2 linked regions of the Methylocaldum szegediense genome follow. The protein of the gene in region 1 interacts with the protein of each later gene in a pairwise test. Links are inferred from orthologs where the notes say so. Each region holds a gene or a part of one and is shown in the gene's direction. Other genes may lie near its edges.

Region 1 (9,606 bases):
AGGTCGTCGATCGGCTTTTCGATCAAGCGGGTCCCGGCTTCGATCTCAGCGTCGATTTGGAAACGCAGACCATCACCACACCATACGGCGAAAAGATCCACTTCGAGATCGATCCGTCGCGGAAACACCGCCTGCTCCACGGCTTGGACGACATCGCCCTGACCCTCGAGCATGCGGATAAGACCCGGGCTTACGAAAAGCGCCGCCGCGAAACCGCACCCTGGTTGTTCCCGGAATATGCCTAAGTCCATAGAATCCACGAAAGCATCAGCAATCGCATGACCAAGAAGATCGCAGTACTACCCGGCGACGGTATCGGACCGGAAATCGTCGCCGAGGCGTCAAAAATTCTCGACTGCTTAAGACGAGAATTCGGACTCGACGTCGAAACGGAAGAAGCTCTGATCGGCGGCGCCGCATACGATGCCAAAGGCACGCCGTTTCCGGAGGAAACCCTGAAATTGGCAAAGGAAGCCGACGCCGTGCTTCTGGGCGCGGTCGGCGGTCCGAAATGGGAACCGTTGGATTATTCGGTACGACCGGAACGCGGCCTCTTGGGGCTACGAGCGGAATTGGAACTGTTCGCGAACCTCCGCCCGGCCGTTCTCTATCCGCAATTGGTCGCGGCCTCGACGCTGAAACCCGAAGTCGTCTCGGGCCTGGACATCATGATCATCCGGGAACTGACCGGCGGCATCTACTTCGGCAAGCCGAGGGGACGCCGCGTCAACGAAAAAGGCGAGCGGGAAGGTTTCAACACCTTAATTTATAGCGAGTCGGAAATCCGACGCATAGCCCACATCGCGTTCCAGATCGCACAAAAACGGAATAAACGCGTGTGCTCCGTCGACAAGGCCAACGTGCTGGAGTGCACGGAACTCTGGCGCGAGGTTGTGACCGAGGTGGGTCGCGAATACCCGGACGTTCAACTCAGCCACATGTACGTCGACAATGCCTCGATGCAACTGGTGCGGGCACCCAAGCAATTCGACGTGATGCTGACCGACAATATGTTCGGCGACATCCTTTCGGATTGCGCCGCCATGCTGACCGGTTCAATCGGCATGCTGCCCTCGGCCTCGCTAGACAAAAACAGCAAGGGCATGTACGAACCCATTCACGGCTCGGCGCCGGACATCGCCGGCAAAGGCATTGCCAATCCGATCGCAACGGTGCTCTCTCTGGCGATGATGCTGCGGTACAGTTTTGACGACGCCGCCTCCGCGGAACGGATCGAAAAGGCGGTGATCGCCGCCTTGGATGCAGGTTATCGGACCGCCGACATTTATTCGGAAGGTATGAAGAAGGTCGGAACCGCCGAAATGGGCGATGCCATCGTATCGGCCTTACGATCGTTGAACCGATGATTCCGAACGAGTTTTCCCATGAGTAGATCTTACAACGTTGCAGTATTAGGGGCCACCGGTGCCGTGGGCGAGACCATGCTGTCCATCCTTGAAGAACGCAACTTCCCGGTCGGCGAAGTGTACGCTTTGGCCAGTTCCCGGTCCGCCGGCGAGCGGGTGGAATTCAAAGGTAGCTATCTCACCGTCCAGGACGTGGCCGAGTTCGATTTTTCCAAAGCGCAGATCGGCCTGTTTTCGGCGGGCGCGTCGGTTTCCGCTATCTACGCGCCTAAGGCGGCCGCAGCAGGGTGTGTGGTGGTGGACAACACGTCCTGTTTCCGGTACGAGGCTGATATCCCTCTGGTGGTCCCGGAAGTCAATCCGGATGCCATCGCGCAGTACAAGACGCGGCGCATCATCGCCAATCCGAACTGTTCCACGATTCAAATGTTGGTCGCATTGAAACCGATTTACGACGCCGTGGGTATCGAACGCATCAACGTCTGCACCTATCAAGCGGTCTCCGGAACCGGAAAAAAGGCGATAGAGGAACTCAGCCATCAGACCGCCCTATTGCTCAATGGCAAACCTATCAAGCCCGAAGTCTATCCGAAACAAATCGCGTTCAACGCCCTGCCCCAGATCGACATCTTCATGGATAACGGCTACACCAAGGAAGAAATGAAGATGGTCTGGGAAACTCGCAAGATCATGGGCGACGACAGCATTCAGGTGAATCCGACCACCGTGCGAGTACCCGTGTTTTACGGCCATTCGGAAGCGGTTCATATCGAAACCCGGGAAAAAATCACCGCCGAACAAGCGCGGGACCTGCTCAGCCGCGCTCCCGGGGTGACGGTGATCGACGAACGCAAGCCCGGCGGCTATCCGACCGCGGTAACCGAGGCAGCCGGACACGATGCGGTTTTCGTCGGACGGATCCGCGAAGACATTTCCCACCCGCGTGGTTTGAACCTGTGGGTGGTGGCCGACAACGTGCGTAAAGGCGCGGCGCTCAACAGCATCCAGATCGCCGAGGTGCTGGTAAAAACGTTCATCTAGTCTAAGCTTTCCTTCAGCAATCTAGGCAAGTCCCGCTATACCACAAATCGCGGGAACGATTGGATAAAGGAGCGGCAATACGTGCGTAAGCTATCAACAACCTTGGCGATGATGAGTCTGTTGGCCCCAATGGGCACAAGCGCGCTCGGTATCGGCGACATCAGGCTACGCTCCACATTGAATCAAACCCTCAGTGCCGAAATTCCGTTGGTGCTTTCCGGCGACGACTCCTTAGCGGACGTCAAGGTCACGCTAGCCTCGCCGGAAGCTTTCGCCAAAGCGGGACTGGAGAGGCACTATTTTCTTACCAAGCTGCGCTTCAACGCCGTACAGAAACCCGACGGCAGCTACGCTATCGAAGTCAGTTCCAACGATGTCATGCGCGAGCCGTTCGTGAGTTTCTTGGTGGAGGTTAACTGGCCTCGCGGGCGCGTGATTCGCGAATATACCGTGCTACTGGACCCGCCGGCTACCTTTTCCGACCACGCGCTCGCCGACGCTGATGTGCCATCGGTCTATGAGCAACCGATGGACCGTCACTGGCAACCCGCCGAGACAAATACGTCGCGCGGCAATACCACACTTCGTGCTACGGCTCGGACCGCGTCCGCGGCGCCGGAAAGCTCGGTCAGCGGGTCCGAATATGGACCGGTCAAGAAAGATTCCACGCTATGGGAGATCGCCAAACTCGTGAATCGTGACCCGGACGTTACACACGAACAAATGGTCATTGCCCTCTACAGAAATAATCCGCAAGCATTTTACGGGGACACGCCGGATACTCTGAAAGCGGGGGAAATCCTGAAAATTCCTGATCGCGAATTTATTCTGCAAGTCACTAGCTCTGAAGCGCGCGCAGAGCTTGCCCGGTGGAACGACAGCAGAACCGGAAAGCTCGCAAGCCGCAGCAGCAAACAGCAAAAACTGAACGCTGACGGTAGCACCACGAGTCCAACTCAGGCCCAACTCAAACTCCTCGCCCCATCCGACCACAAGACCAAGGACGAAGAAGCCGTGGTTGGGACTGCGGGCGGAACCGGAAAATCCAAAGGCGAAATCGCGCTTGAAATCGCGGAAACTCTCAAACAAGAAAACGAGGAACTTCGTTCCCGCCTGTCAGCTCTCGAGCAGCAGCTGAACGAGATGCATCGCCTGATCACGCTCAAGGATGAACAAATCGCTCTGCTGCAGCAATCGCAAGAACAACAGCCCCTGACCGAGCCGACCGGAAAAGATGTCCCGAGTCCCGAACAATTAAGCGCTCAGTCGACACCTGAACAGAAGGCAGAACCGTCCAGCCCGACCGACGCTCAGACACAGCCTGCCCTAACAACGGACGACACCGAGAAAGCGGTTCAACCGCCTCCGTCCTCAGATATTACGCCGGAAGAACCGAAGCTTGCTCCTCCGAAGCCGACCCCGGCTCCGCAGGTTATGGAAACCAGCATCTGGGACGAGCTGTTTGAACAGCCCGCCTATGCTGTCGGTGGCGCGGCCGGTCTGATGCTGTTGGGAGTCATACCTTGGCTGCTCGCTCGCCGCCGAGCGGCCATGATCGAAGAAACCGAAAGTATTTTGATCGCGGCCGAAAAGGAAAACCTACAAAAATCGAAAACACTGAAACAATTTGACTCCACGGTTTCGGATTCCACCGCCACTGCGAAAACGTCTTTCCTGAGCGAGTTTACACCCAGTGATTTCGATGCTTTGGGCGCTGAAACGGACGAGATCGATCCAATTGCCGAAGCCGATGTCTATTTGGCATACGGCCGTTACAAGCAGGCCGAGGATTTAATCCGCAACGCCATTGAGCAGTATCCCGATCGGGACGAATGCAAGCTGAAACTCCTGGAAATCCACTACGCCACCGAAAATCGCGAAGCTTTCGAGCGTTTTGCGGAAGAGCTGAAAGCACAAGGCAAGGACAGCAATGCGAGCTTCTGGGAAAACGTGGTGGAGATGGGGCGGGAGCTATGTCCCGGCAGTCCGCTCTTTGCTGGTTCGTCGTCCACGAGCCCGGTTCCGGTCTTCGGTTCAAACCCGAGCGAGGTGCTTGGCGCTATCGACCTCACCGACGAGTTGATCGAGGATTTGAAGCGTTTCGACGACGAGGTAACGGAGACATCTAAGTCCGCCGAGGAAAAGCATGTTTCCTTGGACTTCCAAATCGATGTGAACAGCTCCGACGTACCTCCCACGTCACTCGACAAACAATCCGTTGTCGATTTGGACACTATCGAATTACAAGAAGAGCCTGTCGTTGGCACCAGTCACGCTAAAGAGGAACACTCGGATCTCGAGAATTTGATCGAGTTCGATACCGGCAAGTTGGAGACCGATTCCCAAGGCCAGCACTACTCGCAGGCATCCGGAAATGCCACGGACGATACCGTGCCGGACTTAGCCGCAACGGCAACGCACGAGAATAAGACGGAGTCGGGCGACGTCGTAACCGCCTCCAACAATGAAATGTTGGATTTTGATTTCGTTTCCTTAGATGCTGAAGCTTCCAAGGCTGACGCTGAAGTTTTGGAAACTGGCAATGAACTGCCGAAGCTCGACAATCTGATTCCTTTTAATGCAGACCGGTCAAACTTCCGCGCGGAAAGCCAGATCCAGGGCGAAACGGACCCATCTATCGATGATATCCTACGTGAGCTGGCCAGAAACGATGCTCAGCAAGATCAAGCGTCGAACCAAGGCTCTGAGTCCGTCTCAAACTTAGAAACATCCGAGCTCGGATTCGACCTGGCATCATCCATACCAGGCGATGGGGAGACTTTTGATACGGATGACATCGGAAGCCTTGTGGAAGAAGAGAGCGATGACTTCGCCCCGCTCACTGACATGGACCCGATGGAAACCAAACTGGATTTGGCCAAGGCTTATGCGGATATGGATGATAAACAATCGGCGCTGGATATGCTCATGGACGTTTTGGAGATGGGCAACGAACAACAGAAAGCAGAGGCAAGCGCACTGATGGATAAGTTGAACCTGCAAGAAGCGCCATCGACGCCGAAATCCGTCATCACCCATCTCCGCAGAACCTAGAGCGTTTTCCTACGTACTTGTACGTACACTCGCGAGTAACGCAGACGTTTCTTCCAATCGCAAACGGTGTCTTCGGGAGCGCCGAAGCCACCTTTCCCGATGGTGCAGCTGGGGTAACCGGTTGATCAGCACAGGATTGCCGATCTACAACTAAACATGCATCCATTCACCCGAACCGAAGGCGGCAGCAATTGCCGCCAGGCCTATTTTGACCTACGAGCGCGATTGAAACGATCTAGAACAATGGTCGACCCCACGATTCTCCGCCAGCCGGAATCGACGGGCGACCACACGGCGAGACCGCTACCGGTGCAGAACCGACGATAAAAGGATAACGGATCGCGCTTGGGCAACTTTCCTCCGATCGCAGTCCGGTCGCAGTGTCAATCCAAACGAATTCGATGTTCTCGGGCGGTTCTAATTCAAGCGGCTCCCTGCTCACCTTTTGCATGACAGATGCCCAGATCGGCAGTGCTCCCTGAGCCCCGGTGAGCTTTGCCGGTTTATTGTCGTCCCTACCAACCCACACGACACCCAAGTAATCGCCGGCGAAACCAGCAAACCAACTATCCCTGAGATCATTGGTCGTTCCGGTTTTCCCCGCCATATCGAAATTTCGGGGCAAATAGGAATAAGCAAGCTTCCCGGTACCTTCACGCATCACCTCTTGCAGGTTGGTAGCGACGAGGTAGACGGCCGCCGAATCGATCGATTGCTTAACTCTAATGCCGTAGCGCTGCAGGGTCTTTCCTTCTTGCGAAACCACCGCGTGAATAGCCCGCAGAGGAACCACAAAGCCATCGCTGGCTAACGTTTGGTACATCTGGGCAACTTCAAACGGCGTAAGCGCAGCCGTGCCCAGTAATAGCGACGGCACCAACTCCACCGGCTTTTCAACGCCCAACCGTCTAAGCGTTTCTGCCGTACGGGCAACGCCCACTTCCATTCCCAAATTGACTGTCGCCAAATTGTAGGAATGCGCCAGGGCTTTATGCAAAGGAATGATACCGTGCTCCCGATGATCGTAATTCTTCGGCGCCCATGGTCGACTCCCGGGGTTCTTGAGACGGACCTCCACGTCTTGCAGGGGCGAAACCAGCGTATAACGTTGCGATTCCTCTAACGCCGTCAAATAAACGACCGGCTTGTATAGCGAACCAATCTGACGTTCCGCATCCAACGCGCGATTAAACCCTGCATTTTGCGGATCTCTTGATCCCATCAATGCGGCGACTTCTCCCGTAGCCCGGCGAGTCATGACCACGGCGACTTCCAATTGCGTCGACCGAGTCTGCTTGTCGAGTTTTGCCAGCGTAGTCTCAACGGCAGACTCGAGATAATGCTGCGCAAAGATATCGAGAGTCGTAAACAGCTGAAGCCCTTCGGAGGTCAGGTCCTCGGGACGATATTCGTTCTGCAACTGTCGCTTGACCAAATCCAGGAACGCGGGATAACGGCTGATGGCTTGGTGCGGATTCTTCACCACATCTAGCGGCTTGGCCTTCGCTGCCGCAGCCTCACTCGCCGAAAGCTGTCCCTGTTTGACCATCTCGTCCAATACTAGATCCCTGCGCTTCCGCGCCTTTTCCGGCCATCGGAACGGATCGTAATACGAAGGTCCCCGTACCAGGGACACCAGCAGAGCGACATGGTGGAGTTCCAGCTCTTCCAGCGAGCGGCTGAAATAATAGCGACTCGCCAAACCGAAACCGTGTATCGCTCGGGCCCCATCTTGACCGAGATAGATTTCATTCAGATAGGCTTCAAGGATTTCATCCTTGGAGTACCGCGCTTCCAGCACCAAAGCCATGACCAACTCGTTAAGCTTGCGCCACCAGGTACGCTCTGAGCTGAGGAAGAAGTTTTTCACCAACTGCTGCGTCAGGGTGCTACCGCCTTGCACGATCGCTCCAGCGCGAATATTGGCCCACATTGCTCGAGCGATACCTCGGAAGGAAATTCCGAAATGTTCGTAAAACTCCCGGTCTTCCACCGAAAATAAAGCCTTAAGAAGGACCTCTGGCGCTTGATTGAGCTTGATCAAAATACGGTCTTCCTTCAAAGCGGGGTAGAAACTGCCGATTTGAACCGGATCTAGGCGAACCAATGCCAACGGCCTGGCGTCTACGGCATCGCTGACCGAGCTGATGTGCCCGCCGTCAAATCGCACCCGTATATTGCGCGAGGTTTCCAACTTATCCCAGAACCGAAAATCTCGTGTCTTCAGCGCATATTCGTTGCCCTTTCGGAAATATGTCCCCTGCGATGCCAAATTTGGGTCATATCGGTATTTCAGTTGTTCGAGCAACCATTCGAGCCGATCCGCACTCAATTCATAGCCCGCAAACAACTCCACCGGGCTCGCGTAAACCCGCGCGGGCAAAGACCAGCGCTTCCCTTCAAACTGCTGGCGCACCGTATGATCTACGTATGCCAGATAGCCGACCGCGCCGGCGACAACAAAAGGCGATAAATACACCAACACACGCCGGAATGACCTGCTCAACAACGACAAAGTAGATGACCGCGTCTTGCGTAACCGCTTACCACGTCTGATGTTTCGCATGGGAGAACAATGATGATGCCCATCAGGGCCTAAGCTAGTGAACCTGACACCAAAACGGCAAATTCGGCTACGCTGCTTGGGTCGACTGTGAAGAACCTGCGATCTCGTCGATCGCGATTGTCGTTTTATCGAGCAGATAGGGTTCCGGTTTCCCGATCAGATAACCTTGAACATAATCTACGCCCAGCGTTTTCAAAAGGGAAAGAACCTTGGGGCTCTCGACATACTCAGCGATGGTCTTCTTCCCGAGCTTTCGGGCAATATCGATCATGGCCTTGACCAGTACCTGGTCGGTTTCGTCATGAAGTAGATTCTTTATGAATTGCCCGTCGATTTTCAGGTAATCGACGGGGAATTTCTTGATGTAATCGAACGAACTAAAGCCGGCACCAAAATCATCTAAAGCGAAATGACACCCCAGTGCTCTTATGCGCGCGATCATCTCCCGAGTTTGCTGATAATTCGCGACCGTCGCCGTCTCAGTGATCTCGAACGCAACCCGGGATGCGGAAATCCAAGTCATCTCGAGTTTTTGCTTGATCAGTGGCAACAGGGACTGATCCTGAAACGCCACGCCCGAGAGGTTAATCGTAAGACTTACATGCGATTGATTCTCAGGCAGTGAAGCCAGAAAATCGATCGCTTTATCGACCACCCATAGATCAATGTGGTGAATCAAACCCATACGCTCCGCGACCGGGATGAATTCCCCAGGCGCAAACACGTCCGAGCGCTTGCCTCGCATTCGAATCAAAACTTCGTAGTGCGTGATAGCGCCGTCCGAAACTCTGACGACCGGTTGAAACACCAGAAAAAAGCGATTTTCCATCAAAGCTTCTCGGATCAACGGCACCCATAGTATGTCGCTGCGCCGAGTGTAGGCCTCCGTGTCCTTGTCGTTGTACAACTGAACCATATTCCGCCCGTTCGCTTTCGCCACGTAGCAAGCTTGATGGGCTTCCGCAATCAACACACTCGGATGGCTAGCTATGCGGCGCGATTCCAGGAGCGTCACGCCTATGCTGGCCGATATGTGATAGCTGTCCTGTCCCGTGACAAAACGGAATCCGTCCAAAGCTTGGCGAAGCCGTTCGGCAATAGCCAGGGCCTCCTGCTGTGTGACGTTTTCCAAGAGTATGCAAAACTCATCAGCACCGATGCGGGCAGCAATGTGATCCGGCTCTAGCGTGCCGTGCAGCAGGCTGACCGTCTCCACCAGCAACCGATCTCCGGTTTCATGCCCCTCGAGATCGTTGATCATGTTGAACCGGTCCAAATCCAAATACAGCAACGCGCCCTCCTGATCGAAATTTCGGCACCGATGGATGGCGAGTTGAAGTCTCTTTTCCAGGCTGCGCCGATTGGCAAGGCCGGTCAACTCGTCGTGAGCCACCAGATACTTGAATCGAGCTTCCATGATCTTGCGTTCGGAGAGTTCATTCAAAAGTTGCTCCTCCTGGCTGCGTCTCAGGTGGCGCTCGTTTCTCAGTGTCAAACTCATGTTGACCAAGGGTATGAAGTCACGGCCGCGGATCGGTTTCTCGATCAAGCTGACGCCTTGCCTGCTCAGTTGATTCA
Region 2 (17,211 bases), 580 kb from region 1 along the record:
CTTATCGATCACCACGACCTGGTATTGACCGATCTGCGAGACGCCGTCTAGGACGCCGATGATGTGAGCCTCCATGGGGCGATCGGGCGCATGTGGCTCGAACCGAAGCTGGATTTTTTCTTGCTCGACCGGCAGGAGCCGGTCGCCAATGATTGCTTCGCGCTCGCCGCGGGTCAACAGTAGCGTCGCTGGATCACCGGCGCGTTCCAGTTGGCTGTCGGCCACGTAAACCGCTTCGTAACCGAGAATGTCTCCGGTGACGGCGTCCCTGTATGGCGTGCCCGGTCGAAACACGGTGAATGCCTGGGTTGTTCCTTCCTCGATGGCGCGCACGTATACCCGGTCTCCATTTCCGCCGACGATATGCTCGTCGACGAAGTCCACGATGTATGGTGCTTCTCTCAATTCGCGTTCACTGACCACGCGAGGTCGAGATAGGAATTGGCGAATCGCGTCCATCGGGATGACGGGTATGGCTCGCTCGATAGGGCTGACTCGGACTTCCGGGCTCAGACGAACCTCGGACGGCGTCTCGACTTGCAGGCGCGGCTCGCCGTTCACGTAACTCAGGGCAATCACGTCGCCAGGATAAATCAGATGGGGGTTCTGGATGTGCGGGTTGTTGTGCCAAATCTCCGGCCATTGCCACGGCTTGCTCAGGAATCTGCCAGAAATGTCCCAGAGCGTGTCGCCCCGCACTACAGTGTAACGGTCGGGATGATCGGGATTGAGCTGAATATGATCGGCCAACGCCGTACCGACGACGAACGATAAACCAATACTCATAAAGCTTCGAAGCGTCATCTTTTCTCCTGCTCGCCGCATGCGTACGCCACCGTTTTCGCGTGGGGAAGTGCCGGACCCGCTGCACGCCCCGGTTTGCGATAGGGTGTGTGCAACTTTCAAAAAGGAACCGAGTCTTAATGGACGGCGTTCAAAGTCTAGTTGAATTTCGTTAGAATTCCATTGAATTGGACTTACGCATTTTGCGTCCACAATTATTGTTATGGCCATCTTAACCATTCTCGAATTTCCCGATGACCGGCTCCGCAAGAAGGCGGCTCCCGTAGCAGAGGTCGACGAGTCGATCAAGCGCCTGGTGGACGACATGTTCGAAACGATGTATGCGGCTCCCGGCGTGGGTCTTGCCGCAACGCAGGTTAATGTCCAAAAACGCATCGTGGTCATCGATGTGTCCGAGGAGAAGAACAACCCGGTCTGCCTGATCAATCCCGAGATCGTGGAGAAGAGTGGAAGCGAGGAAATGGACGAGGGCTGCCTATCGGTCCCCGGTGTTTTTGAAAAGGTAACCCGAGCCGAAACGGTCAAGGTTCGCGCATTGGACCGAAATGGCGACGCTTTTGAGCTGGAAGCCGATGGGCTTCTCGCCGTGTGCATCCAGCACGAGATCGATCATCTGGATGGAAAGTTGTTCGTCGATTATCTCTCGCCGTTGAAACGGCAGCTTATCCGTAAGAAACTGAAAAAGGAGCAGCGGCAGAGAGCTTCTCAACAGCCGCAGAAAAAAGCACGAGCGGCTGTCTGATTCCGGATATCCCGATTTTGCCGGGAGAAGGATTCGCTCCAGGCAGAGTGGGTCCTGCCTATGAACTGCGCGACGGCGTAGGTCGCGCTCTTGCGTCGTAGCCATTCACCGTTTCCACTTATGAAGATCGTATTCGCCGGTACGCCGGAGTTCGCTGTTCCTACCCTCGAAATGCTTTTGGAGAGTCCGCACGATGTTTGTGCGGTCTATACCCAACCCGATCGCCCTGCAGGTCGAGGGTGGAAACTCAAGCCGAGCCCGGTCAAGGAGGTGGCGCAGTCGCGCGGTGTTTCCGTTTATCAGCCCGTGACGCTGAAGGACCCTGAGGAGCAGGAGCGGCTACGATCTTTCAAAGCAGATTTGATGGTGGTGGTGGCTTACGGGCTTATCCTGCCCCAACCGATTTTGGAGATTCCCCGGCTGGGTTGCGTCAATGTCCATGCGTCCTTGCTGCCGCGGTGGCGAGGGGCCGCACCCATACAGCGGGCGATTCTGGCGGGCGACGAGACGACGGGCATTACCATTATGAAGGTGGAACCACGGCTGGATGCGGGTCCGATGTTGCATAAGAAGATCTGCAGAATAGCGCCTTTGGAAACGGCCGGAGAACTGCACGATCGCTTGGCTCGGCTCGGTGCGGAAGCGCTGGCGGAGGTATTGCCTGCGATCGAGGCCGGGACGGTGAGGCTGGAGGTTCAGGATGAAACCCAAGTCACCTATGCGGCGAAGCTCGAAAAGCATGAGGCGCGTCTGGATTGGAACATGCCGGCTGTAGAGCTGGAACGCCGCGTCAGAGCGTTCAATCCTTGGCCCGTAGCCGAAACCTCTTACCGCGGGCAGACCTTACGAATTTGGCGGGCGGAAAGCCTGGATGAGCCAGCATCGGCCGAGCCTGGAACGCTTCTGGAACGCGATCGGACGCTGGATGTCGCGACCGGCCAGGGTGTGCTACGGCTACTGGAAGTGCAGCTTCCAGGTGGGAAGCGGATGTCGGCGCAGGCGTTCTTGAACGCTCATCCAGTCAAATTGGAACGCTTGGGCTGATGGAGTTGAATTCACGTGCACTCGCGGCCGATGTGCTCGTTCAGGTTGTCGGAGAACGGAAAACCCTTAACCAGGCGCTCGAATCCACCCTGCCCAAGATTCCTCGGGAAAACGACCGTGCGTTTGTACAAGCGCTATGCTACGGCGTCATGCGCTGGTACTGGCGGCTGGATTATCTGGTCGCGCTGCTGACTCGAAAGCCAGTCAAGGATCTCGACATCCGGATGCTGGCGATGCTCGGTCTGTATCAGCTGAAGTACATGCGGGTGAAGCCCTACGCTGCGGTGACCGAGACGGTATCGGCGGCAAGACGAAAATCGTGGGCGAAGCCGTTTCTGAACGGGATTTTGCGTAGTTATCTGCGGGAACAAGCGACGCTGGAAGCCCGGTCAGCGGAAAGGGAGGCGATCGCGGAAGCTCATCCGGAATGGTTGGTTTCTGCGTTACAGCAGGACTGGCCGGACCGTTATGCAGAGATTCTGCGGCAAAACAATCTGGCACCACCCATGGTTGTGCGGGTGAACTGCCGGACGATCACGCGGGCTGCCTATCTGGATCAATTGGCCCGGGCAGGCATTTCGGCCTATGCTTCTCCGATAGGCGATACGGCCGTGGTTTTGGAAAGCCCGGTGCCGGTCGAGAATCTGCCGGGTTTCGCGAAAGGTTGGGTATCTGTGCAGGATGCTGCCGCTCAATTAGCTGCACCGTTGCTGGAGCTGGAGTCCGGTTTGCGTGTGCTCGACGTTTGTGCGGCTCCGGGCGGCAAATTGATGCATATTCTCGAAGCTTGTCCCGATTTGAAAGAAGTCGTCGCGGTCGACGTCTCTCCGGAGCGGGTCGTGAGGATTCACGACAACCTCGCGCGCGCCGGTCTGACTGCCAAAGTGCTAACTGCCGATGCGACAAATCCTAGCGCATGGTGGGACGGTCGGGCCTTCGATCGGATTTTGTTGGATGCGCCCTGTTCCGCCACCGGAGTGATACGCCGCCATCCGGATATCAAGGTATTGCGTACGCCCGACGACCTTGTCGGATTGCAAGACCTGCAGCGGCGAATTTTGGATGCCGTCTGGCCGCTGTTGGCGCCCGGCGGAAGACTGCTTTACGTGACGTGTTCCGTTTTACGTCAGGAAAATGAAGCGAGAATCGCCGAGTTTCTTAAGACCCACTCTGATGCGTTGGATGTGCCGATCAAGGCGACGTGGGGGGAGGCCGTCAGCCATGGCCGTCAGATATTGACCGGAGACCAGGGGATGGACGGTTTTTATTATGCTCGTATAGCGAAAATCTGATAGTGCTCCACCGTTTGCGTCAATGGGGCTTTCTTGTCGGCCTGTTGTTGGCCTTCGATGCCGTTTGCGCGGATTACGGGTTCCGCATCATACGCGCCGAGTTCGTACCGTCCGGGCAAATTTACACGTTGAATGCGGATATCGATTATCGTTTCAGCGAGTCCGCCCTCGAAGCCCTAAAGCACGGAGTGCCTTTAACGCTCGTCATGCGGCTGAAGATCAAACGTCACCGCCATTACTGGCTGGATGAGACGATCCTAAGCGAAAGCCGTAGGTTCCGGATTCTGTATCATCCCCTGGGCAGGTCGTTCCAGATCATCCACGATGGCGGAAACACTGAGAGCTTTGCGAGCCTGAGGGCTCTGCTGGAAGCTATGGGGGCGGTCAGGGGCTGGTTCGCTTTGTCAAGCGATCGCATCGTCAAGGGCAATCGATACGACGCGAGCCTGTCGGTGAATCTGGATATAGAGTCCTTGCCGCTTCCTTTGCGACCGGTCGCCTACGTTTCTCCAAGTTGGTATCTCGGGAGTTCCTGGTACCGATGGCGCGTCGCAGACTGAGACCGCCGCTGAGTCTGACGATCCTGGTGCTGTTTTCGGCACTTCTGGTGTCGCTTCATCTTATGAGCACCGCGACCCAAGACGCCTCCCAGCTCGGAAAAATGTATTCCTGGCTGGTCTTGATCAACTCGCTGGGATCGGTGCTGCTCTTGGGGTTGGTGGGTGCCAATGTCTATTGGCTGCTGAAGCAGTTGAAGCGGAAAGCGGCCGGTTACAATCTCACGCTGCGCATGGTCTTTTTGTTCACGCTGCTGAGCTTGGCCCCGGCCACCATCGTGTTTCATTACTCCATGCAGTTCCTTCAGCAGAGTATCGACAGTTGGTTCGACGTTCGCATCGACCAGGCCATGGAGGACGCTCTGCAATTGGGGCAGGCGGCTTTGGACGAACGTATGCGCGCCGTTTTGAAGCAGACCGAACAGATGGCCCAACGCTTGGAAGGGTCGCCGGAAGGGCTGGTGCCGATACGTTTGGCGGAACTGCGCAGTCATGCGGAAGAGGGAGAGCTAACGGTTTTTTCCAAGCAAGGACGCATCATCGCGTTTATCGGGAGCCAAACCGGAAGAATCATTCCGGATTTTCCGGAAACCGCCGTCCTACTCCAAGTCAAGCAGGGTAAATCCTACGTGGGGCTCGAATCCGACGTTGGCAACGGCTTGCAGATCAGGGCGGTTGTGTCCGTTGCCGGAGACGATGCGCAATACCTGCAAGGCATTTACCCAGTGCCTTTGCGTGTGGCGGATCTCGCGAAAACCGTGGAGGACGCGTATGTTCATTACAAAGAGCTTACCTTTCTGCGCGGATCCTTGAAGCTGACATTTTCGCTGACTCTGTCGTTGGTGCTGCTTTTGAGTCTCTTGGCGGCCATGTGGTCGGCTTTTCTCAGCATTCGCCGCATCGTCGCCCCAGTCCGCTATCTCGCCCAAGGCACGAGAGCCGTGGCTCAAGGCAATTACGAGAAGCGCTTGCCGGTGAGACGCAAGGACGAACTCGGCTTCTTGGTGGAGTCGTTCAACGCGATGACGCAGAAAATCGCCCAGGCGCGGGACGAGGCGCAGCACTCCCGGCAGGAGGTGGAACGCCAGCGCGCTTATCTGGAAACCGTATTGGCTAATCTATCTTCCGGCGTGTTGAGCTTCGACGGATCGATGAGATTACTGACCGCCAATCAAGCGGCAAACGCCATTCTTCACGCCGAGCTCGACAAGAGCGTCGGCGCGACGATCGATGAGTTGACGAAAGCACAGCCGCATCTAACCGATTTGATGCAGATCGTGGGAAACAGGCTGGAAAAAGAGAAAAGCATCTGGCGCGAAGAAATTCCCTTTGTTGGGCCAAAAGGTCGCCAGGAATTATTGTGCCGGGGAACGCCGCTGTTCGGTCCGGACGGTGAATCACAAGGCGCCGTCGTAGTGTTCGACGATGTGACTGCGCTGATCCAGGCTCAGCGTCAGGCCGCGTGGAGTGAAGTGGCTCGACGTTTGGCGCACGAGATCAAGAATCCACTCACGCCGATTCAACTTTCGGCCGAACGTCTCAAGCACAAGCTGTCGAAGAGCTTGGAAACGGCAGAAGCCGAGGTGCTGGACCGCGCCACCCGGACCATCGTGCAACAGGTCGAGGCAATGAAAACGATGGTCAATGCTTTCTCGGAGTACGCCAAGCCGTCGATCATTCAATTGCAGCGTATCGATATCGACATGCTCATCGAGGAGGTAGTGGCGCTTTATCCGCCTCAATCCGGTTTGGAATTCGAGCTCGATCTGGTGCCGGCCTTGCCTCCGATTTATGTAGACCCCGTCAGAATCCGGCAGGTTCTGCACAATATGATCAAGAACGCTCAGGAGGCCATTGCCCCTGGTGTGTTGGGTAAAATGAACATCAAGACGCGAAAGGTCGAAGAAAACCGCCACTGCTACGTGGAAATCGAGCTGCACGACTCGGGTCCCGGTATTCCACCCGAGCAAGCCGACCGGATTTTCGAGCCTTATGTGACGACCAAATCGAAAGGTACCGGATTGGGATTGGCAATTGTGAAGAAGATCGTCGAGGAACATGGCGGAACCATACGGCTGATTTCGGAGCGCGGCGAAGGCGCGCGCTTCCTCATACGACTACCCATAGCGACCGAATCGACGGCGGCGCACGGGATGGCGGTGGAGGTTTGAGAGGTGGTCAAAGCGAACATTCTGGTGGTGGACGACGAGCCGGACATCCGCCAACTGCTTCAGGAAATTCTGGAAGACGAGGGGTATCAGGTTGCCGTAGCCGAAAACGCGAGCGCCGCGCGCAAGTGCAGGGCGGAGCGCATGCCGGACCTGATATTGCTGGATATCTGGATGCCGGACGAGGACGGCATCACCTTACTGAAAGAATGGCTTCAGGAAGACCAGTTGTGCCCCGTCATCATGATGTCCGGCCACGCGACGGTCGAGACGGCGGTCGAAGCCACGCGGCTCGGGGCTTACGATTTTCTCGAAAAACCGCTGTCGATGGCCAAGCTGCTGGTTACCGTAGACCGGGCACTGGAAAACGCCAGACTCAAGCGGGAAAACATCGGGCTAAAGCGGCGCGTCGACATCCCGATTGAACCGGTCGGCAAGAGCGCGGCCATGGAGCGTTTGCGCGACCAAATCAAGCGTCTGGCTCAGCATGATGCGCGGGTGCTGTTCGTGGGCGAACCAGGCACCGGAAAGGAAACCCTAGCTCGTTATCTACATGCCAACAGCCCGCGGCGCGACGGTCCTTTCATAGACGTGGGGGTGGGTACGATCGCACCGCAGTACTCCGCGGAGGAGTTTTTCGGCCGGGTGGAAGATGGCCGGATTCACTACGGATTGCTGGAGCAGGCGCACGGCGGAACGCTATTCCTGGACGAAGTGGCCGACATGGAAGGTGAAACCCAGTTGCGCCTTCTCAGCGCCTTGGAGTCGAGCTCGTTTTCGCGGGTCGGCGGGAGTGAGCTGATCACCGTGGACGTGCGCATCATCGCGTCGACCCGGAAGTCGCTGGAGGAAGAAGTTCGGGCCGGCCGTTTTCGGCGTGAGCTCTATTATCTTTTGAACATCGTCACGCTCAAGGTTCCACCCTTGCGCGAACATAGCGAGGACATACCGGAGCTGCTGCGGTTCTATGTGGATTATTTCGTGAGCCGGGAGAAACTTCCATTCCGAAAGTTTCCCGTGCCGGTTCAGAATTTTTTGCGGCACTATCCGTGGCATGGCAACATTCGCGAGCTCAAGAACCTCGTGCAACGCCTGTTGATCCTGGGTAGCGGGGACGAGGTCGAGCTGGACGAAGTGAAAGCCGCTCTGGGCGAGTCCTTGGGAGAAGCCGACGCGGTTGCCGGCCAACCCGATTTTTACGACCTGCCGCTCAAGGAGGCGCGCGAAAGGTTCGAAAAGGCATATCTCGAATATCACCTGGAAAAATACAGCGGAAGCGTTGCCCGCCTTTCTCATGCGATCGGTCTCGAACGCACCCACCTGTATCGGAAGCTCAATGCTTTGGGGATCAAATTTCGAGAAAAGCGGTAGCCTCGGTGGTTCTCGCGTTTGCCGCTAACCGTTTTCGTCGTCTCAGTTCCTGCTCTCGATAATGAAAATCATCATCCTAGGCGCCGGGCAGGTTGGAAGCAGCGTGCTCGCCAGCCTGGCCAGCGAGGCGAACGATATCGTCATGGTCGACACGCAGCCGGCCATATTGAAGGACTTGCAGGACCGCTTCGACATCGGCACGGTTCAGGGCAATGCGGCGCATCCCACGGTGTTGAAGCGCGCCGGGGCGGATGAGGCCGATATGCTCATTGCTGTGACCAGCGATGATGAAACCAATATGCTGGCCTGTTTGATGGCGGATATTCTGTTCAAGGTTCCGCGAAAAATCGCCCGCGTCCGCGCCATCGAATATTTCAGCTATCCCGGCATTTTTTCGCCCGAAACCATTCCGATCGATGTGGTCATCAGCCCGGAGCAGATCATCACCCAGTTCATCCAGAGGCTGCTCGAATATCCGGGAGCTTCCCAGGTGCTGGATTTTGCCGAAGGGCGGGTCCGGATGGTGTCGGTCAAGGCTCATCAGGGAGGGCCTCTGGTCGGCCGGGAGATTCGCGAACTTCATCAGCACATGCCCAATGTGCACGCGCGCATCACGGCGATCTTTCGCAACGGCCAGCCGGTCATTCCCAACGGGAAGACGATCATTCAGTCGGGTGACGAGGTCTTCTTCGCCGCCTCGTCCGAGGAAATCAAAGCGGTTATGAGCGAACTCAGGGAGCTCGAACGACCTTACAAGCGATTGATGTTCGCCGGCGGTGGACATATTGGCAAGCGTGTGGCTCAGGCGCTGGAAGGACGTTATCAGGTCAAGCTGATCGAAAAAGACTATAAGCGAGCCCAGAAGATCGCCGCCGACCTGAGCAATACCGTGGTCTTGGCCGGCGATGCTTCGGATAAGGAACTTCTGCTCAGCGAGAATATCGAGAACACTGACATTTTCTGCGCCATTACCAACGACGACGAGGCGAATATCTTGTCGGCCATGCTGGCCAAACGCCTAGGCGCCCGCCGGGTGATCAGCCTGGTGAACAAGAGCGCCTATGCAGACCTCGTCGATTCTTCGCTCGTAGATCTGGTCCTGTCCCCGCAGCAAGCGACGATCAGTGCTTTACTGCGTTACGTTCGGCGTGGTGACATCGTTCAGGTCCACTCGCTACGGCACGGTGCGTCGGAAGCGATTGAGGCGGTCGCTCACGGGAGGCGGGGCAGTTCGAAGGTGGTTGGCATTCCCATCAATAAGATCAAGATTCCGCCAGGCGTGGTCATGGGTGCGCTTGTTCGGGGCGACGAAGTGATCCAGGTTCACCATGACACGGTGATCGAGGAGGGTGATCATGTCATCATGTTCCTGCTCGACAAGAAACTGATCCCCACGGTCGAACAAATCTTTCAGGCGACCGAACCACCGTTTTAATCGCTTGTATGAACGAAGGCGGAGCAGCGATTCGCAATAAATGGGACCGCATCTACCGCGAAACGGGTGATGCAATTCCGGAACCGGCGCCGGTCCTGGCGGACAACGCCCATCTTCTTCCGGCTGCCGGGATTGCCTTGGATTTTGCCTGTGGGCTGGGTGGAAACGCACTATTCTTGGCGCAGCAAGGGCTGGACACCCATGCCTGGGATATTTCTCCGGAAGCGATCCGCCGTTTGAACGCTTATGCCCGGCGGCTTGGTGTGGCTCTTCGCAGCGAGATTCGGGACGTCATGGAATGCCCACCGGTGGAGGAATCGTTCGATGTCATCGTCGTCAGCCGTTTTCTGGAACGATCCTTGGCGCCTGCCATCAGTGCGGCATTGAAGCCCGGCGGCTTACTGTTTTATCAGACTTACACGCGTGAAAAGGTAGCGGAGGTCGGGCCGACAAACCCGGCTTTCCTGCTCGATACGAATGAATTGCTGCGCTTGTTCTCAAGTCTCAGGCTGGTGTTTTATCGAGAAGAGGGGCAAATCGGCGATCCCGCTCGTGGCGCCCGCAACCAGGCTTTTTTCGTAGGCCGGAAGACATAGTGGATTTCGAGACGTGTGTCCGGTCCGTTTGAACCAGAAGGAGTGAATCGATGTCAACCGTAAAAAGCCTCACGCCGCCCGAAGCGTGGGATGTTCTCCAAAAAAGAACTGAAGCTGTGCTCTTGGATGTCCGCGATCCCTTGGAGTTTTCCTACGTGGGGCATCCTCGTGGCGCGGTCAATATTCCGTGGAAAAGAGCTCCGGACTGGAAACCCGACCCGGATTTCGTCGAGCGCGTCCGCCAAGCCGTTCCGAATGCCGATACGCCGCTGTTCGTTCTGTGCCGTAGCGGACAGCGCTCGCTTGAAGCCGCGAAGGTGCTAGCGAGTGCCGGTTACTCGGATGTGACAAATATCGAACAAGGCTTCGAGGGTCCTCTGGACGAGCACAAGCACCGGAGCAGCGTGGGCGGATGGCGTTATCACGGCCTTCCCTGGGAGCAGAGCTGAGAGGGGAGGGAGCCCGACTTTCCATACGATACGCCCCTCGGAGCTGGGGAAAGCCCGCTTCCGGGAGGCGCATCGCCGACGCGAACGCTGCTGGGCATGCGATCAGTTGACGCTGAACGAAGAAGGGATATCGGGAATTTTTTTGCGTCCCGCCCGATGACCGCCGTCTTGGCCTAGTCGGCTCCGGTGACGACGGAACCGCGGAGATCGTCGCAAGCCGCCGGCTTCCCGGGCTCACTCAAGCTATCAAACTGAAAAGCACCCTATCTAGTATTTGTTTGTTTCCTTATCCGACGTAATGTCCCACGTAGCGCAAACTGGACGGGGCTAGTGGTCGCAACTCCAGCATTATGTGGAAAAACGTCGCTCGGAACTGAGAAAGCCGCTAATCTGGTAAAATAGCGAGTTTTACTTAGCTCCCCCGCGTTTATCTGCCTTTCCAGATTTATGGTCGAAAAACTACGCAATATCGCCATCGTCGCCCACGTAGACCACGGCAAGACCACGCTGGTCGATAAGCTACTCCAGCAATCCGGCACGTTCGCCGCGCACGAAAAAGTGGAAGAACGGGTCATGGACTCGAATGCCCTGGAAAGGGAGCGCGGGATTACCATCCTGGCCAAGAATACCGCTATCGATTGGAAGGGTTATCACATCAATATCGTCGACACCCCGGGACACGCCGATTTCGGTGGCGAAGTGGAGCGTGTGTTGTCCATGGTGGATTCGGTGCTGCTGCTGGTCGATGCGGTCGACGGACCCATGCCGCAGACCCGTTTCGTGACGCAAAAGGCATTCGCTTTGGGCTTAAAGCCCATCGTGGTTATCAACAAGATCGACCGCCCCGGTGCCCGTCCCAACTGGGTGCTGGACCAGACTTTCGATCTGTTCGACCGGCTGGGAGCGACTGAGGAACAGCTGGATTTTCCGGTGGTTTACACCTCGGCTCTGCACGGCTACGCGGGTTTCAGCCCGGAAATCCGGGAAGGCAATATGGACCCCCTGTTCCAAACCATCATCGACAAGGTGCAGCCACCCGTGGTCGACACGGAGGGTGCCTTCCGGATGCAGATCAGTCAGCTGGATTACAATTCCTATGTCGGCGTGATCGGGATCGGCCGTATTCAGCGCGGTACGATCAGGACCAATACCCCAGTGACCGTCGTCAGCCGCGATGGCCGGCAGCGCAACGCGCGCATCCTGCAGGTATTCGGGTTCAAGGGGCTGGAGCGGATCGAGGTGCCCGAGGCCAATGCCGGCGACATCATCGCCTTCACCGGCATCGATGCTCTGGAAATCTCCGATACCGTGTGTGCCGTCGACTGCGTCGAGCCGCTGCCGCCTTTAGCCGTGGACGAGCCTACGGTCAGCATGACCTTCCAGGTCAACAACTCGCCTTTTGCGGGCAAGGAGGGCAAATTTGTCACGTCGCGCCAAATTCGTGAACGCTTGCAGCGCGAGACGCTGCACAACGTCGCCTTGCGTGTGGAAGAGACGTCGGATCCGGACAAATTTAAAGTTTCAGGACGCGGCGAACTGCATCTCTCCATTCTGATCGAAAACATGCGGCGCGAAGGCTATGAACTTGGGGTGTCGCGTCCCGAGGTCATCATCAAGGAAATCGACGGCGAACTCTGCGAACCTTATGAATTCGTTACCATCGAGGTGGAGGAAGCGAATCAGGGCACCGTGATGGAGAAACTGGGCGAGCGCAAAGGCGATCTTCTGAACATGATGCCGGATGGGCAGGGCAGGGTAAGGCTGGAATACATGATCCCGTCACGCGGGCTCATCGGTTTTCAGACCGAGTTCATGACCGCCACCTCGGGCACTGGGCTTCTATATCATGTCTTCGACCATTATGGTTCGGTCAAGAAGGGCGAGATCGGACAGCGTACCAATGGCGTAATGATTTCCATGGTGACGGGCAAGTCCTTGGGCTATGCGCTGTTCAACCTGCAGGAGCGCGGACGGCTGTTCATCGAACACGGCACGGAAGTCTACGAGGGCATGATTATCGGCATCCATTCCCGCGACAACGATCTAGTGGTGAACCCCACCAAGGCCAAGCAGCTGACCAACATCCGTGCCGCGGGCAGCGACGAGAACATTATCTTGACTCCGCCCATCAAGCTGACCCTGGAACAGGCTCTGGAATTCATCGATGACGATGAACTGGTGGAAGTGACGCCGAAATCGATCCGCCTTAGAAAAAAGCTGCTCCTGGAGCACGAGCGCAGGAAGGCCAGCCGCGCAGCGGGAGCCTGAAGTGGCCGTGAGGCACCATTCGCGGCTGCCCGTACCTGCGCAGACGGTCGAAAATTCTGAGCCCACCAGTCGATTATCCCGCTGGAGCAGTATCACGTATCGCGGCGGCGGTCGAACCCGATGGGTGATCGCCTTGGCTGCTCAGAACAGCGGGATGAAAATGCCCTAAAAGTAAAGGAGCAGGAGCATCAGTGTTATTCCTGTCAGAGCGAGCTGCCAGGTTATTCCGGTCCAGCTGAACCGGACCCGCTCTCTTTGAGCTTGCCACCAAACGGGAAAAAACGACTTGGCGCGCTGATAGACCAAATTCAGCTTCTTGAATGCGAAAAAAAGAACGACGATTAGGATTCCGAGCCCGAGCCATGCGGTAACCGCTTGGGCTTCGTACGGGGTGAGGGCAAGGAGAGCCTCCAGGGCATGCTCGGTAATCAATTCGACGGTCTCGAGCAAAAGTTCGACCGCCGTAACAAAAGCATCCAGCAGTACATCGCCCCAAAATATTGCTGCGAGCAATCCCACAGCGATCAACCCGGCTTTTTTCATAGTTGATCCCCTAAATCTTTAGCGCCTCGGTTCTCGAACTGCCGCACAAAAATGTCTGCCTAATCGTCTGGTCGATCCTATGGATCCACCAGCAAGCTTCCTCGTTGCTCCTAAGGCGCAAGAAAGCGCCACCCCTCCTCCCGGGCGTGCCAGTTTACAGGTACCCGGTCCAATTCGCTACGGTCAGGTAGCGGGTGGTGGAACTTTTGATGGGTGCAACGTGGCCAGGCGAGGAGTTGGCCTATACCCGAGGGAAGCTTTGGTAACAGGCTGCCGGAGGATCGGTAGCCGAAGCAGCCAGGTGCAGAGCGGACGGCCCACACAGATAAGCTTTTCAACAGCCGAAAACGAGCGGTCGGTCGTTCCCGGTAGGTGAATACACGTAGGACAAACGCCTGAATCCGTTCATTTCACCACAGTCATACTCAAGAGTGTTTCGAAAACGAAACGCCATACTTCAGTACGGACCTACCTACATTTGGACAGGAGGCGTTATGGCCGTAAAACTTTTCGATTCGAGGGGAGTTCCCCTTGAAAAGCAGAAGTTCACATGGAAAGACATTGTTCAGAAGCCCATCAGCAAGCTTGATGACGAGGCATTCACTCGGGTCAGGATCATCCTTATGAACGGATTAGAAACCGAGGCGCTACGTTTTCAGCATATGTGCGCACGCATGAACAAAGACTTACAGGTACCCTTGGCAAAGGTCAGGCGCACGGAACAGCATCAGCAGACAACTGTCAATTGGCTCATCTCCGCGGATCATTCGCCGTTGGAGACAACGATCGCCTACGAGCAAGTCGCGGTCGAAGTAACGGCAGCCGTTGCGCAGAACGAGCCCGACAGCTATTTGGCTCAGGTTTACCGCTTCGGGTTACTGGAAGATTTCGACCACCTTTACCGCTATGCGGCGCTGCTCGATAGGCTCGAGGGCAAGGACGCGAACAACATTTTGCAGTCCCACACGGACATCATTCCGGGAAGGCCGACCGTGGACGAGCATCGAGCGCCGGAGAACGATTTGCGCGAGCACTACGATCGAACCAAGGCCGCCGCGATCAGCAAGCTGCACGCCACTACGATCATGGCTGCGGAATATCAAACCCATGATTTCTACGCCAACATCGGACCCACCTATGCGGATCCGGTCGCGCGGCAGCTGTACGCGGAAATCGCCTCGATCGAGGAGCAACATGTCACCCAATATGAGTCGATCATCGATCCGACCGAAGCCTGGCTCGAAAAATGGTTATTGCACGAAGCGACCGAAGCCTATAACTACTACAGCTGCGTGGAACAGGAATCCAATCCGCGTATCAAAGCGATCTGGGAGCGTTTCCTGGATTATGAGCTTGGACACTTCGCCTATGTGTCGGAACTGTTCAAGACGTATGAAAGACGGGATCCGGCCGAGGTGATTTCAGACACGCTTCCGGATCCGATCCCATTCAAGAGCAACCGCGAGTTCGTACGCAAGGTACTCGACCAAGAACTCGATTTGCGCACGCGGGGTACGCAATTCGTCGACAAGGCCCAGGAGGACGCCGCGTCCTTGGAATACCGGCGCCAGATGAATTCGGAAGGGTCGCCTTCACAAACGGTGGCGGCGGGATACCAGTGGTCTCCCGGCACCGAGCTGAATCGAAGGGTCGCCTGAACCGCAAGAAACCGCAGGAGGAGTGGAACTATGGAAAAATCAGTGGAGATGAGCACCAAGAATCGTACCGGCATCGCCATGTCACCGGCAGACAGCCAGCGGATGATCGATGCAGCACAATCGGTCCCGCCGAGTTCGTCCGGCGACGAATCGGCGCTTGCAGCGCTCGATAGCACCTACATTCGGGAATCGGAACCCATCGGTTCGGTGCCGGCACCGGGTACGCTGAAGGGAATGGCTCAGGCAACTCTCCAGAAACTGACCGGCAAACATCCGGAGGTCCTGATCGATAAACTGGGCGAACGCTTGGCATTCGAGCGTACCGGTACACGCCTTTATGACTATCTCATTAACAAGTGTGAAACCGCTGCGGAGGTCGGTTCGCCGGTTTCCATCGACACGCTCAAACGTTTTCGGCGTGAAGAGGCCGAGCATTTCAAGCTGGTGGCCAAGGCACTGGAATCGTTAGGCGCCGATCCGACGACTCAGACGCCCGGGGCGGATGTTAGCGCGGTCGCGTCAAGTGGGGTGCTCAAGGTTTTGAGCGATCCGCGCACCTCTGTAGATCAGTCGTTGGAAGCGATGCTTACCGCCGAACTGGTAGATCACGCGGGCTGGGAAATGCTGATCCGGCTGGCGGGCGAGTTGGGCCTCGACGAAATGGCGACCGATTTTCGGACGGCATTAGCCGAGGAAGACGATCATCTGAGGCAAGTACGGTACTGGCACGAACAGTCCGCGTTGGCGCAGGCCGGAGTATCGGTGACCTAGCAGCGCCGTGCGGCGGTCTCGGGTTCGGCTTTTCGCACACGGAAAGGCCGAACTCGGGAGCGGCTGCAAGCCGGCATGGATGACTGCCTTGTCGAAGAAATTCGCTATCGCCCGGTTGGCGTCATAGCTCCGGTGAATCTCCTGATCCGCTCGGAGTTTCCGATGGCGCGGAGTAGAGCGTCCTTGGACGTTGCAGTTTTGAGAAAATTACGCGGTTTGCTTCAGCTCGATATTAATGACCTCACCATTGCTCTCCCGGCTGCGCAAGTGGAGCGGTTCCGACATATCGGCAGAGGACTTCGGCGAGTGGCTGAATGCCTCGCATGCAAGACTCCGTGATGACTGGAAGGTGTCGGAGTCAGCGCTTGACCTCTTCGTGGGACTATTGCAAAAACAGCCAGCCACGTGCGGCACCAGGCTCATCGGAGCAGGTTTCGTCCGTGCATGCGTGACGCTGGCAAAAACGGGACACACCGCCGCAGTGAAGGCTAAAACCCTTAAGGTTCTGGAGGGCTTCCAGGACTAAAACATCAGAGGTGTCAATGAAAATCACTTCAATTAACGGAAATATCCAACAAATGACTGTCTCCGCTGGCACCTCGGCGATATACGGCGGTGGTGCTGCATCGCTTGTTGCCGAGCGTGTAGGAGCGTTATCGAGTCGGCATGCTATCGGCGAGACTAGTGATGTCGATGCCGCTCGGGAGCGATGGATACGGAAAATCGCCGACGGGTGTATAGGGCGCGCTAGTTGGGTGTGCCGGAGGAGGGCGTTTGTCCACCCCGATAATTGATGGCATCGACGGGGAAACTGACCAGCACTGGTACGATCGTGGACTATCGGATGTGGAACCGGACGAACACAGCTTCTTGCCGCGGGTGATCAATTAGGCGTGTCTGAAAAATTTTCTGGAGGCGCTACGCCATCGCAACCGCGATATTAGAAGCTAAAGCAAGCCAGCTGTCGATGAACGAAGCCGATGCGGCCCAAGGGCTAAAACCAATAGCTTTGCGCTTTGGAAGGAGAAGGCGAGAGAACTCTACCTGTTTGCGAGGTTCTCTTCTAACCTGAAAGAGAACCTCGCAACGGGGACTGCGGTCCGCTTCTTACTTTTTAAAGCTGCGGTAGGTGGAGACGATGAAATGGACCGCTTGATCAAACAAGCTCTTGCCGAGATTGGCTCCGTAGAGGACAACGTCTTTCGAGCTCATTCCTTTGAAACGCTGTCTGAAATTGCTGACGGCAAATGGTGTGCCGAACAAGCCGAGTGCTAGGCCGATAAGAAATATACCGGTGTTTGACTGGGGCTCAGGTGTAGTTGACGGTTGGTTGACCGCTGGCTGAGCTGACGCCACCGGTTGTACGGATGTAGCCGCTACCGTCTCCATCGGTGCGTAATTATCGGGGACGGCGAAATCGGTTAGACCGGGAATGCTGGGGAACGTACCGCTACCTTTACCCACGACCAGTTGTCCTTTCATTCCTTTCTCCATATGTTGAGCAATGTCGCAG

Evidence for each region.
Region 2: the proteins of QEN43_RS04530 (region 1) and def interact in binary tests that used the Escherichia coli proteins (3 or more experiments, as listed by UniProt). The link is inferred for Methylocaldum szegediense from one-to-one orthologs.

Annotation. Positions count from the first base shown.
Region 1 is NZ_OX458333.1:1,060,032-1,069,637, reverse strand. The notes cover bases 423-3,396. They hold QEN43_RS04530 (aspartate-semialdehyde dehydrogenase), read left to right. Parts: upstream 423-1,385; coding sequence 1,386-2,408; downstream 2,409-3,396. Other genes in these bases: QEN43_RS04525 (FimV/HubP family polar landmark protein), read left to right, coding at 2,517-3,396; leuB (3-isopropylmalate dehydrogenase), read left to right, coding at 423-1,367. Outside these bases: leuD (3-isopropylmalate dehydratase small subunit), read left to right, coding at 1-245; more of leuB, read left to right, coding at 279-422; more of QEN43_RS04525, read left to right, coding at 3,397-5,462; mrcB (penicillin-binding protein 1B), read right to left, coding at 5,698-7,947; QEN43_RS04515 (putative bifunctional diguanylate cyclase/phosphodiesterase), read right to left, coding at 8,096-9,606.
Region 2 is NZ_OX458333.1:1,630,255-1,647,465, reverse strand. What follows is about bases 1-2,776. They hold def (peptide deformylase), read left to right. Parts: upstream 1-1,006; coding sequence 1,007-1,546; downstream 1,547-2,776. Other genes in these bases: rsmB (16S rRNA (cytosine(967)-C(5))-methyltransferase RsmB), read left to right, coding at 2,590-2,776; fmt (methionyl-tRNA formyltransferase), read left to right, coding at 1,667-2,590; QEN43_RS06990 (LysM peptidoglycan-binding domain-containing protein), read right to left, coding at 1-804. Also shown: more of rsmB, read left to right, coding at 2,777-3,882; QEN43_RS06970 (DUF4390 domain-containing protein), read left to right, coding at 3,885-4,442; QEN43_RS06965 (sensor histidine kinase), read left to right, coding at 4,424-6,610; QEN43_RS06960 (sigma-54-dependent transcriptional regulator), read left to right, coding at 6,614-7,978; Trk system potassium transporter TrkA, read left to right, coding at 8,040-9,413; QEN43_RS06950 (class I SAM-dependent methyltransferase), read left to right, coding at 9,422-10,009; QEN43_RS06945 (rhodanese-like domain-containing protein), read left to right, coding at 10,060-10,458; translational GTPase TypA, read left to right, coding at 10,906-12,726; QEN43_RS06935 (hypothetical protein), read right to left, coding at 12,892-13,269; QEN43_RS06930 (hypothetical protein), read left to right, coding at 13,764-14,927; QEN43_RS06925 (ferritin-like domain-containing protein), read left to right, coding at 14,958-15,698; QEN43_RS06920 (hypothetical protein), read left to right, coding at 15,934-16,224; QEN43_RS06915 (cupredoxin domain-containing protein), read right to left, coding at 16,806-17,211. UniProt on the Escherichia coli protein: Removes the formyl group from the N-terminal Met of newly synthesized proteins. Requires at least a dipeptide for an efficient rate of reaction. N-terminal L-methionine is a prerequisite for activity but the enzyme has broad specificity at other positions.